4 regions of the Paenibacillus sp. EKM212P genome follow, and region 4 is predicted to be linked to each of the others. Evidence: riboswitches for the same ligand, from Rfam matches in the RefSeq annotation. Region 4 holds a riboswitch; each other region holds the start of a gene.
The links. A riboswitch is a leader RNA that binds a small molecule or an ion and turns the genes downstream of it on or off. The one in region 4 is predicted to bind thiamine pyrophosphate.
Positions count from the first base shown of each region.

Region 1: it holds a riboswitch for thiamine pyrophosphate, as region 4 does, so the genes downstream of both, G9G54_RS15845 (ABC transporter substrate-binding protein) here and thiC (phosphomethylpyrimidine synthase ThiC) in region 4, are expected to answer to the same signal.
Region 2: it holds a riboswitch for thiamine pyrophosphate, as region 4 does, so the genes downstream of both, G9G54_RS07110 (thiamine phosphate synthase) here and thiC (phosphomethylpyrimidine synthase ThiC) in region 4, are expected to answer to the same signal.
Region 3: it holds a riboswitch for thiamine pyrophosphate, as region 4 does, so the genes downstream of both, G9G54_RS20650 (ECF transporter S component) here and thiC (phosphomethylpyrimidine synthase ThiC) in region 4, are expected to answer to the same signal.

Region 1 is NZ_JAAMNR010000005.1:54,618-57,741, forward strand. It holds gene G9G54_RS15835 (MTH1187 family thiamine-binding protein) at 1-284, opposite strand, end outside; gene G9G54_RS15840 (hypothetical protein) at 587-769, shown strand; gene G9G54_RS15845 (ABC transporter substrate-binding protein) at 777-1,820, opposite strand; TPP riboswitch at 2,012-2,121, opposite strand; gene G9G54_RS15850 (pyridoxamine 5'-phosphate oxidase family protein) at 2,392-2,826, shown strand; gene G9G54_RS15855 (bifunctional 2',3'-cyclic-nucleotide 2'-phosphodiesterase/3'-nucleotidase) at 3,047-3,124, shown strand, end outside.
Region 2 is NZ_JAAMNR010000002.1:217,489-220,612, forward strand. It holds gene thiO (glycine oxidase ThiO) at 1-671, opposite strand, end outside; gene G9G54_RS07110 (thiamine phosphate synthase) at 736-1,329, opposite strand; TPP riboswitch at 1,593-1,701, opposite strand; gene G9G54_RS07115 (ABC-F family ATP-binding cassette domain-containing protein) at 1,795-3,124, opposite strand, start outside.
Region 3 is NZ_JAAMNR010000008.1:73,235-76,358, reverse strand. It holds gene G9G54_RS20660 (polynucleotide kinase-phosphatase) at 1-649, shown strand, start outside; gene G9G54_RS20655 (TatD family hydrolase) at 669-1,466, shown strand; TPP riboswitch at 1,510-1,619, shown strand; gene G9G54_RS20650 (ECF transporter S component) at 1,869-2,465, shown strand; gene G9G54_RS20645 (ABC transporter ATP-binding protein) at 2,465-3,124, shown strand, end outside.
Region 4 is NZ_JAAMNR010000005.1:402,896-406,019, reverse strand. It holds gene G9G54_RS17355 (hypothetical protein) at 1-57, shown strand, start outside; gene thiC (phosphomethylpyrimidine synthase ThiC) at 179-1,978, opposite strand; TPP riboswitch at 2,164-2,276, opposite strand; gene G9G54_RS17345 (IclR family transcriptional regulator) at 2,431-3,124, opposite strand, start outside.

The DNA of each region.
Region 1 (3,124 bases), 350 kb from region 4:
TATTTCTCGGTCAGCTTGTTCATGCTGATGCCTTGTGGGTTATGTGCGATTTTGATCTGTGAAATGACGCTGGGACTGCCCGCTTCCGTCAAAGCCTCGTGCATTTCTTTAACCACTTTCAGCAACTCGTCGAGCTCGCCCTCCATGGTCGTATCCAATGGATTCACCTGATGTTTGACGCCGGAGCGCTGAATGACCTCAATCGCCTTATCTACATACGGGTAAGAGTCCTCGTTATTAGGAGTTTTAGGGATTACTTGAATACTAAGCAGTGTGTTAGCCATGAAAATTCACCTGTCCTTTATTGTTTAAGTTATAGGAAAATAAATTGGTTTAAGGCGGGTGAGACCGCTCCGCGTTTCATTTGATCTTACGATCGCTGTTGCCGTGGGTTTCTTTGAATGAATTTTAAAAGGTAAGAATCCCACGGCAAAGGCGAGCGCTGCGCTTCTCCAGATTCAAATGAACCGCTACGCTGCCAACCGCCTTAAAAGCACCTTAGTTTTTGATAGGTTGTGTGGCATTTTTACACACAAGCGCATCTGTTTTTGCGCTTTAGATACTATGAGACTAAAGAATAAACCAAGTGGAACGAGAACGAAGTGGGCGGAATGGTGCTGTACAAGCGTTAACATTCGCCTTTGTACCCAGATTTCAACTTCTGGATATTCATAAAAGAAATCTGGGTACAACAGCGATGGGAGGCACCATCCGACTGCGTAGTGGCGCTTCGTTCACTTCTCTAGTTCAGTCTTATTTAGTGGTTTAACAAATGATCAACGCTTGGGCAAGAAGTCGTTTGTGAAGGCTTTATCCACTTCCAAAGGCTTGCTGAGCAGCTTGCGTTCGTACATCCAGTCCGAATAGTTTTGCCATACCTCCGCTTTTTGCACACCCCATTGCGCGGCATCGTCCTGATAACGCAGGCTTAGCCATTTTTGGCTGGCAAGTACCAGTTTTTTATCCAGCTCCGGTACAGCTTTGCTTAAGATGTCCGCGGCTTCTTCTGGATGGGCGATAGTGTATTCATAGCCTTGTGCGGTAGCGTCCATGAACGCTTTGACCAGTTCTGGATCATTTTTTATTGTCTGTTCGTTGCTCACAATTACAGGTGTATAGTAATCGAGGCTTTTGGAATAATCTTTTACATACAGCATATCCAATGGCTCACCTCGAAGCTGGGCCTCAATTCCGGTCCATGCGTAGAAAATCCAGGCAAAGTCGATATCTCGCTTCACGGCTGTAAAATAGTCTGCATTGCCCATGTTGACGATCTTCACTTTGCTCACATCGCCTTTGTCTGAATCCATGATGGATTTCATGACCGCTTCTTCTACGGGAGAGCCCCAACCGCCGTATTTTTTACCTTCAAAATCTTTGGGGCTCTTAATTCCGCGATCTACTGGGGCTGCGAAGCCTGAGGTATTATGCTGAATCACCGCAGCGATGGAAACAAGCGGCACGCCTTGCATACGAGCCTGTGTGACGCCTTCTTGGTAGCTGATACCAAAAGGTGCAGCATTAGAGGCAACCATTTGATCGGCTCCGCCTGAACCAGGTTGAATAATTTGGACATTCAAACCCGCTTTTTCGTAAAATCCTTTGTCCTTGGCAACATAGAGTCCCGTATGATTCGTATTGGGTGTCCAGTCGAGCACGACTTTAACATCTTTGAGCTCCTTTGCCGGAGTAGACGTTTGAGTGTTGGTAGCGGGAGCCGCTTCTTGGGATGTGGAGGGACTTCCACCGCAAGCGGTCAGGGTCAGGGCCATGAGCCACAGACTGATCAGTCCCAGGCTTAACATTTTCATGCGCTTCATCGTTGTGTTCTCTCCTTTAATTACCCGTTATCCGTCCAATCAGACAGCTTAGGTTTCCCATTTTCATAAAAATAACATCTGCCGGACGCGATCTTTCCAACAACTTAATCTTCAACAAAAAAGCGCCCCGAGGTTCCGGGACGCTTGCGCTTGTATATACCAAAGTAAGGGATGGTCCTATGTAAAAAAGGCACATCTTGCTTAAGCATTCCTACGCTGGCATTACCCAGATCAGGTTGTAAGGGTCAGTGTCTTGGGACACACTCTCAGCCGGCCGATTCCAGCACCCCTGGCATTGTATGGTTTAATGGGTTCATTTATTCGGGTTTACTACGACGATTATATGCCTTGAATGCGGGTCTGTCCAGCATGGAGGAAGAGAAGACGGTTCATTTGCCGAACGACAGGGTACACTTTTACTGTGAGCTTTGATCTGAAAATGAGTATGCATCAATCCGATCTGATCGGGTCATGTTATTTTCAGAACAGCTGCGCAGGTAGGTTCAGATGGGCTGGTGCCCAATGGCATGGCCGTAGAGAATTCTAATTCGTGAAAAGGAGTTGTTGTACTGTGGGTAAAACGGAAACATTGGATCGTAGCCAACTAGAACAAGCCATTGTGAAGGCTTTGGATAACAACAAATTTTGCTCGTTAGGTACGGTAGAGGGTGGCAAACCGAAAGTACGCTATATGGCCCTTTTTAACGATGGAATGAACATTCATCTGGCGACAGATCGTAAAACGCATAAAGTGGATGAGCTAAAGGATAATCCGAATGCTTATCTGCTGCTGGGTTATGAAGTTGGCGGTACAAAGGAAGTCGTAGAAGTGGAGGCTACTGTCCAGATTACAGCTGATGAGGGGCTACGCAAACAAGTGTGGAACGATTCCTTGAAGGAATGGTTTTCCGGACCGGATGATCCCGATTATGTCATTCTGGACGTGAATCCGACTCGCATTGAGTATGTGGGTCAGCAAACGGAGCGCCAAGTGTGGAATAAATAATGAGAATATAAATGGATAAACCAGTGAATCTCCGAGTTTTTTAGGAGGTTTGCTGGTTTTTTATTTTTGAGAAAATTAATTATTTTTTCATAAATAATTTAAGTAAATGACTACTCTTTTGTCTGGCGTTGGATTAAAATAGAAATGGTGGGTTCAAGGCTTACATATATGTGCAAAAGTATGTATATGAGGCATACACCTTAATGAGGAGGGGTATATTTTGTTATTTCGTAAAAATTGGTTTAAAGGGTTTACAGCAGCCGTTGTAGCTTGTAGCATGCTGGTGTTTTCAGCCGCT
Region 2 (3,124 bases), on a different contig from region 4:
GCCAGTAATTTCATGCTATCCAAGCCTCCAGCAATAATGACCTGATCGCAGGAAAAAAAGCCGCTATCTGTTCGGACACCGCAAACTCGACCATCCTGTATGACCAGTTGCTCTGCCCGTGTACCAGACCATACCGTTGCTCCCAGCACCGCAGCAGCACCTGCATAAGCACGACAAAGCTGGACAGGAACCACTTGTGTCTCCTTTGAACGATATATTGCTCCGTTCGCTTGTTCATCCAAACCTGGAATTCGTCGGGCCAATTCCCTCGCATCCCACCAGATAGGACAATCATCCTCTCGCGTTTTAGCAGCTTTCCAGCGTTTTTGGCCTTCGGTTTCCGTACGGAAAGGGGTCACAAATCCTTCTGTACGGAATTCCACCGAAATACCCGACAAACGCTCCAGATCACAGACAAGCTCAGGGAATGCATCTCGACTTCTGCGAGCAAATCGTGCCAGCTCAGAGTCGGTGAACTCTTCACTTTCCGCTGCCAGCATTCCAACTGCTGCTCCTGAGGCTCTCTCACCCGGGATCAATCGTTCCAGCATGATCGTACTTCTTCCCTCCTTGGCCACATGATAAGCAATGGAACTGCCGATGACACCTCCACCTATGACCAAGCATTCAGCATGTCCTATCGCTCTTGCCTCTGTGTGTATCTTTAGCATTTGTTCCGTGTCTCCTCTCCATAAACCATTCTGCTTTCAGCTTGCCTCTACTCTCGTTTTCTCGCTACAAGCTGTGAACTACAAGATCTGCCATTCGCCTATATTCCATCGCAGCTGCAACGGGCGACTCAGCCTCCCATATACCAGACATCACCGCAATTCCGCTTGCTCCGGCCATATAAAGCTCCGGGATATGGTGCGGTTGTATGCCGCCCAGCGCGATCACCGGAATGTTCGACAGCCTGCAAATATGTTCAAGCTGAGCTAAACCCCGCGGTACAATACCGGGCTTACAATGGGTCTCATATACGTGACCATAAAGTACATAGTCTGCTCCTGCCTGCTCGGCGGTCTGCGCCTCCTCCAAGGAATGCACAGACACTCCACAGCGTGTACTCTTTGAAAGTAGGCCTTTCACATCCACAACAGGTAATCCATTAGCTGGTAGCTGGACGGTTCCAACCAAAGTAAGTAAAGCTACATCCACACGATCATTTACTACAATTTGTTGCAAAGGAACTTCCTGCTCCACCATGCTGCGAGTCAAAGAAAGCAATGCAGAGGCACCATTCTGTTTTAAACGTGCGTGTACATAATGAACATACGGACAAATCATAGCAGCCACTCGGGCGGCTTGTGCAATAGTGCCCTTTTCCATCGAAATTGCGTGTAATTCGATTTTGTCTTCACCTCACATTGGATTAAAGGATTTAAGCTTAGCAGCCACGTCTACCAGCAGTAATGAAAGGGGATTGTATGTGAATCCGTCTACGGAAGCTCGAACAACTTAAAATGAACGAAACGCAAAAAACCACTTCCCCAAGGAAGTGGTTTAACGAACGTCCAATAATCGAACGGACCATGATATCCGTATACGTGTATCGTCCCACGCACAAACAAAATAAAGATGGTGTTGCCTTGTCTGTACGGCGCTCACTTCCCTACGCTGGCATAACCCAGATCAGGTGCAAAGGGTCCGAAATCCATTTATTCCGTCTCAGCCGCATGGGCGGCTCCCCTAGTGTGACTATTTTATTGTATAAGCTATAGATAGCTTAGCATATTTTCCTAATTCTGCAAACCCCACTTCGTGTGAAATATGCAGAACTGGATTTAACTGATTTTAGTTAACTTTACTTGACCACTCTTCCACATTCCACGTTTTGGTTACCCAATCCTCGTAAAAGTCCGGTTCGTGAGATACAAGCAATACCGTCCCTTTGTATTCCTTCAAGGCACGTTTCAGCTCATCCTTTGCTTTAACATCCAAGTGGTTGGTAGGCTCATCGAACAATACCCAGTTGCTTTCACGCATTAACAGTTTGCAAAGACGGACTTTAGCCTGTTCTCCACCACTAAGCGCAGATAGCGGACGTGTGATATGCTCATTTTTCAAACCGCAGCGCGCCAAATGCGCTCGTACTTCATGCTGGTTCAAATGCGGAAATTCATTCCACACGTCGTCAATCGGTGTAATTTTCTCTGCCTTTACTTCCTGCTCAAAATAAGCGGGCTGCAAAAAATCACCTTGATAGGTTTTTCCACTGATTGGCGGAATTTTTCCCAATATGGTTTTGAGCAATGTCGATTTACCGACACCGTTGTAGCCAACAATTGCAATTTTTTCGCCACGTTCAATCGTCATGGACATTTTAGGCAAAAGGGCATGTGTATAACCAATCTCAAAATCAATACCCTCAAATACCGTCTTTCCGCTTGCACGTGCCTCTTTGAATTGAAAGGTTGGTTTTGCGGCTTCTTCAGGCTTATCAATACGTTCGATCCGATCAAGCTGCTTTTCACGGCTCTTTGCTCGGCCTGAGGTAGAAGCACGCGCTTTATTACGCTGAATAAAATCTTCCTGTTTCTTAATAAAGTCCTGTTGCTTCTCATAAGCATCAATATGCTGAGCTTTGTTCAGATCCGCCATTTCAAGAAACTTTTCATAGTTAGCTGAATAACGGGTCATCTTGGCAAATTCAAGATGGTAAATAACATTAACGACCTGGTTCATAAACTCAGTATCATGTGAAATAAGAATAAAAGCATAGGGATAATCCTTCAAATAGCGCGTAAGCCATTCAATATGCTCTACATCCAAATAGTTGGTAGGCTCATCCAAGAGCAGGACATTCGGTTTTTCCAACAGCAACTTAGCAAGAAGCACCTTTGTCCGTTGCCCGCCACTAAGTGCAGATACATCCCGATCCAGTCCTATGGCCGACAGACCTAGTCCATTCGCCATTTCTTCAACCTTCACATCAATGAGGTAAAAATCCCCCATATCCAGTTGCTCCTGAATTTCACCCATCTGTTCCAGCAACACTTCCAACTCTTCAGGAGAAGCATCCCCCATTTTGTCAGTAATCTGCATCATTTCCTTTTCCAATTCCAACAAAGGAAGAAAAGCGTCTTTTAATACATCACGTACCGTTTTGCCCGGTGTCAGCTTG
Region 3 (3,124 bases), on a different contig from region 4:
AGACAAGCTGAAGCAGGCGAAGGTTGCAGGCCGAGAGGTTGGAGACTGGCTGGAGGAAATGGAATGGAAATATGCGAATGCCGTAACGTTTCAAGAGGCTTTTCAAAAATATTGCTGGGATGTGGACGGTCTGGATGAAATTCGTATCGCTCCGTTTCATACGCTGGCACACAGTGGAAAGACTTTTTTCGACCATTCTCATATTTGGCATATGGAGCAAAACCGGGAGCTAGCTGGGCTGTCTTCCCTGTTTATGGAGACAGAGTATCGCGTGATCACGGACGAAGCAAGCGAGGAAGAGGTCATTCGCTGGTGGAACGAGATGACAGAGGATGGTCATGAGGGGATTGTGATCAAGCCAGAATGCTTTTTGATGAAAAATCGGGACAAGATGATTCAGCCTGCAATCAAGGTGAGAGGCCGGAAGTATTTGCACATCATTTACGGTATGGATTATCTTGCCCCTGAGAATTTAAAGCGTCTGAAGCAGCGTCGAACGAACAAAAAGGAACGTCATGCCCTGATGGAAGGAGCGCTAGGTATGGAAGGCGTGGAACGTTTTGTCCGCAAGGATACGGTAGATCGTATTCATGAATGCGTCCTTGCCGCGCTATCTCTGGAATCGGAGCCGATTGATCCGAGATTGTAGTTGCGAAGGAGGGATTGAGATGGAAAGGGGTACACCGTTAATTGATATTGGTGTGAACTTGATGCACCGTTCGTTTCATGCGGATCGGGAACAGGTGGTAGAGAGAGCCGCGGCTGTAGGGATTTCACCACTGATTATTACCGGGACCAGTGTCCGCAGCAGTCGGGAGGCTTCTCAGTATGCAGCACGTTATCCGGGCAAGCTGTATGCGACAGCTGGCGTACACCCCCATGATGCCAAAGAATGCAGCGCAGATACGATTCAGCAACTCCGCCAACTTGCGGGTCAGCCGCAGGTTGTATCCATAGGGGAATGCGGACTGGACTATAACCGTGATTTTTCGCCACGTGATGTGCAGCGACGATGGTTTGCGGAGCAAATCCAACTGGCGGGTGAGCTGAAAATGCCGTTATTTCTGCATGAACGAGATGCACATGAGGACTTTGCCGCTATGCTTCGGGAGTATCAAGGGCTTGTCGATAAAGCGGTAGTGCATTGTTTTACCGGCACGGAACAGGAATTGCATACGTATGTAGAAATGGGACTGTATATCGGGATCACCGGCTGGATTTGCGACGAACGGCGTGGCAAACATCTGCGTGAACTGGTCAGAGATATTCCCTTGGACCGTCTGATGATTGAAACGGATGCTCCATTTTTGACCCCGCGTAATCTACCCGTGAAGCCCAAAGAGGGGCGTAATGAGCCGATGTATCTCGCTCATATTGCTGCTACGGTAGCCGAATGTACAGGTCGAAGTATGATGGAGATTGAAATCGCGACGACGGAGACGGCCAGACGTTTCTTCGGATTATAGGATTGTCAAAGCCATAGATGTGGTATATATTATAGTGAATTAAAAAGCATTGTCGGGAGCTTGAGAAAGTCAGGCTGAGAGGGTGGCCCTTGCCACTGACCGTGAAATCTGATCTGGGTAATGCCAGCGTAGAGAAACCAAGAACACTATACAGGAATGCCGCTTGTTTTGCGGTTGTCGATAGATTCAATGTATGTCCTAGCATTTTGCTTTGACCTTGGCTTTGGCTTGGTATCAGTGTAATAGCTTAGACTACTGGTTATATAAGGCATATCGACGAATGATGTTTTGTATGGTGCTTCACCTTTTACTGCGCATAAAGCTTGCCTGGAGATTCAGCTCCAGACAAGCTTTTTTTTATGGCCAAGAGGCCAATTATAGGAAAAAGGGGAGCACGCAATAATGAATACTACTGTAAGAGCGTCCAAAGGGTTGAAGCTGACTGATATTTTGGTCACGATTGTGATATCTGTTGTGTTCGGTTTGGTCTATAAAATATGGGGGCCTGCCTATGATTTGATGAAACCATTGGGTCTACACGCCGAGCAACTGATGTATGGCATGTGGTTTATGGCAGGTACGTTTGCTTATCTCATCATTCGCAAGCCGGGTGTTGCGATTTTGGCAGAGGTGGCAGCGGCAACGGTCAGTGCTTTTTTGGGAAGCGAATGGGGCATGTCCACCTTGTACTATGGCCTGCTGCAAGGCTTGGGGGCAGAGCTGTTTTTTGCGGCTTTTCTGTATCGGAACGCAAATCTGTGGGTTGCTTCGCTAGCTGCGGCTGGGGCGGCTGTCACTTCTCTGATTTTAGACTTCAGCTACGGGTATATTGATCAGCTATCGACTTGGAACTATGTTTTGTATATTGGATTTCGGATGATTGGCAGTATTGTGATTGCCGGGGTATTCGCGTTCTATCTGGCTAAGGCATTGGAGGTAACGGGAGTTACACGAAGTTTGAGACCTGCAACGGAACAAGATTATAAGGGGCTGGATTGATGAGCCGGGCAACCGAAGATGTGGTGGCTTCGATCACCCGTCTACGGTTGAAATTCCCCGGTGAGCAAGAGCTGCTTTTTCACAATATGTCTTTGTCTGTCCACAAGGGGGAAAAGCTGCTGCTACTGGGACCGAGTGGATGCGGTAAATCAACGCTGCTCCAAGTGTTAAGCGGTCTGATTCCACGCACGATAGAAGTGCCTATGAAATGCGATGCTGCTGTAATCCCAAGTGTCTCAGGTATTGTATTTCAAGATCCTGATACGCAGTTTTGTATGTCATATGCAGACGAGGAACTGGCTTTTGTGTTGGAAAATAATCAGGTTCCCCGGGAACAGATGCAATCCCGTATTCGCGAGCTGCTGATACAGGTTGGTCTATCGACGGATGATATACATATGCCCATTGGCAACATGTCACAGGGAATGAAGCAGCGTTTGGCGATTGCGTCTGTGCTGGCTATGGAGCCAGAAGTGCTTTTTCTGGATGAGCCGACGGCTTTGTTGGACGAGGAAGGCACTACACAGGTGTGGGATACCATTCGCAACATTTCGGTAGACCAGACACTGGTGATCGTGGAGCATAAAATTAATGAAATTGTCCATGATGTGGATCGGATTGTGGTGCTTTCTGCTCAAGGGGAGATCATTGCGGATGGA
Region 4 (3,124 bases):
TCGGAGAAGAAGCTCAGCTTTCAGGACATTTTAAATGAAAAAATGGGTAAAAAATAAGGCGCCGTTTATCCGGTTGCATGATCCGCTTTACATAAGCTAAAAAGCCGTAGTTTCCTACATCGACTGTAGAGAACCACGGCTTTTTTAATTCATTTGTCCCTAAACTCCCACGTTCGTTTTACTGACCTCCATCCCGATACTGCTCTGCCTTCTCACGCATCCCGGCAGCTACTGCTTCTTGAGTGTTCAGCCCCTTATCCGCTGCATAGGCGCGAATGTCCTGAGTGATACGCATACTACAAAATTTAGGGCCGCACATCGAGCAAAAATGTGCTTCCTTGGCGCCCTCTGCCGGTAGCGTTTCATCATGGTAGGACAAGGCCCGCTCGGGATCAAGCGACAGATTGAACTGATCCCGCCAGCGGAACTCGAAGCGTGCCTTGGACAAAGCATCATCCCGCTGCTGCGCCCGTGGATGCCCCTTCGCCAGATCGGCAGCATGTGCCGCAATTTTGTAGGTAATGACACCCTCGCGGACATCATCCTTATTGGGCAGACCCAAATGCTCCTTAGGCGTAACATAGCACAGCATGGACGTCCCGAACCAACCGATCATCGCTGCCCCAATTGCTGAGGTAATATGATCATATCCGGGGGCAATATCCGTCGTGAGCGGTCCCAAGGTATAAAAAGGAGCTTCCTTACAAATCTCCATTTGTAAATCCACATTCTCTTTGATTTTATGCATAGGGACATGTCCCGGCCCTTCAATCATGACCTGAACATCATGCTTCCATGCGATTTGCGTTAGCTCGCCCAACGTTTCCAGCTCTGCAAACTGTGCTTCATCATTCGCATCATAGATACTACCCGGACGTAGACCATCCCCGAGAGAGAAGGCCACATCATAAGCTTTCATAATTTCGCAGATTTCTTCAAAATGTGTATACAAAAAATTCTCCTGATGGTGCGCAAGGCACCAGGCTGCCATGATTGATCCGCCCCGGGACACAATTCCCGTCATTCTATTCGCCGTCATCGGAATATACCGCAGCAATACACCCGCATGAATTGTAAAATAGTCCACTCCCTGCTCCGCCTGCTCAATCAGCGTATCGCGATACAACTCCCACGTCAGCGCCTCTGCTTCACCGTTCACCTTTTCAAGTGCCTGATACAGCGGCACAGTCCCAATCGGTACAGGAGAATTCCGAATGATCCATTCACGTGTTGTATGGATATTACGGCCTGTGGACAGGTCCATAACCGTATCCGAGCCCCAACGCACAGCCCAAGTCATTTTCTCCACTTCCTCCTCGATGGAGGAGGTAACCGCAGAATTACCAATGTTCGCATTGATCTTTACGTGAAAATGACGCCCAATGACCATTGGCTCACTTTCCGGGTGATTGATATTCGAAGGCAAAATGGCTCGTCCAGCCGCCAATTCCTGCCGTACAAACTCAGGCTCCACCCCTTCGCGGATCGCCGCAAATTCCATTTCGGGCGTAATGATCCCTTGCCGCGCATAATGCATTTGCGTCACTGTACGCCCTTGCGAAGCACGAAGCGGACGATTGGTCACGCCGGGAAATTCCACTGTCTCCCGTTTGGAGCCAGGTTTCAGTCCATTATCCTCCGGCTGGACGGCGCGTCCCTCGTAAGCCTCCACATCGCCCCGTTCCAGGGCCCAAGCTCGCCGTAATGGAGGCAGGCCCTGACGGATATCGACCTGATAGGCTTCGTCGGTCATGGGACCGCTTGTATCATATACACGCAATGGCTCATGATGCTCCGTGCCCTGCGGCGTATGTGTAGGATGAAGAGCAATTTCGCGCTCTGGCACGGCAATGTCCGGCCGCGAGCCTTGAATATATACCTTACGGCTTCCTGGAAAGGGCGTTACCCCACTGGCTTGCTCCCCGTTTGTCTTCTCTACCTCAACTTTTTTTGTTCCTTCTGCTTCTGTCGGCTTCATTGTCCATTCCTCCCGTTTCGATGAAATGACACTCCGATCCGGAACCATTCCCAGGGTGGCGTTGATCTATGCAAAAAAGCCGGTTCCCTAGGGAACCGGCTAATCTAACGAGGCAGCTATCCAAACAATGCGCATATGGAATAATCCATTCCAATGCGCCACTGAAGACAGCAGCCGCGTATACATTTCAAGGCCGATTACTTCCCTACGCTGGTATGATCCAGATCAGGTGCAAAGGGTCCGGAATCTTGCACGATTCCATCTCAGCCCGGCATTACAGGCTCCCCCAGTAACTGTGATACTTTATTCACATGAGGCGGATATAACAGACATCCCGCCTTCCTTACCAGACTACTTCAAATTTATGGCTTTGGCAACCCTTTTAGGTTCCCTTTACCAAGGAGACGTTCTCCATCAAATCACTCTGCTTGCTTCAACTGTGTCCATTCTTGTTACGGGAGCATAAGCCCCATTTCCTTCGCCGCTTCGATCAAAATCGGAGCAAAGTCATGTAGCGTCTCGGGTGCAAGTCGACTGACCGGGCCAGATACAGATAAAGCCGCAGTGACCTGTCCCTTCCGGTTCACAATTGGCGCTGCCACAGCAGCAGCCCCTGGCTCCCGCTCTTCATAGCTGGTCGCATAGCCCTTCTCGCGAATGTCCTGCAGCTGGGCTTTATAGACCTCCGGGTCTACTGAGGGCGGCCATTCATCCCCGCTTAGCAGGGCTTCCAGCTCCTGCGGCGGCATAAAGGCTGCCAGCACTTTGCTGGAGGCCCCTACAGCCAGCGGCATACGCGCACCTACAGGCGCAACCCTGCGGATCGCCTGATTGCTCTGCACGGCTTGTATGCGAATACGCATGCTGCCGTCCCGTAAGTACAAGCTGACCGTCTCGCCCAGACGATCACGTAGTCCTTCCATTGCAGGCTGTAACAACACCGCCGGCTCGTCGCTTTGGGACAAATGCGTGGATAGCTCCCAAATGCGGAAGCCAAGTCGATATTTTTCCGTTTCGGCATTCCGAACGACAAAGCCCCGATCCTCCAACGTAGTCAGCAGCCGATGAACCGTGCTTTTATGTAGACCAATTTTGGAGGCAATCTCCGTCAGGCCAAGATCCGAATCTGCGGTAAAACACAGCAGT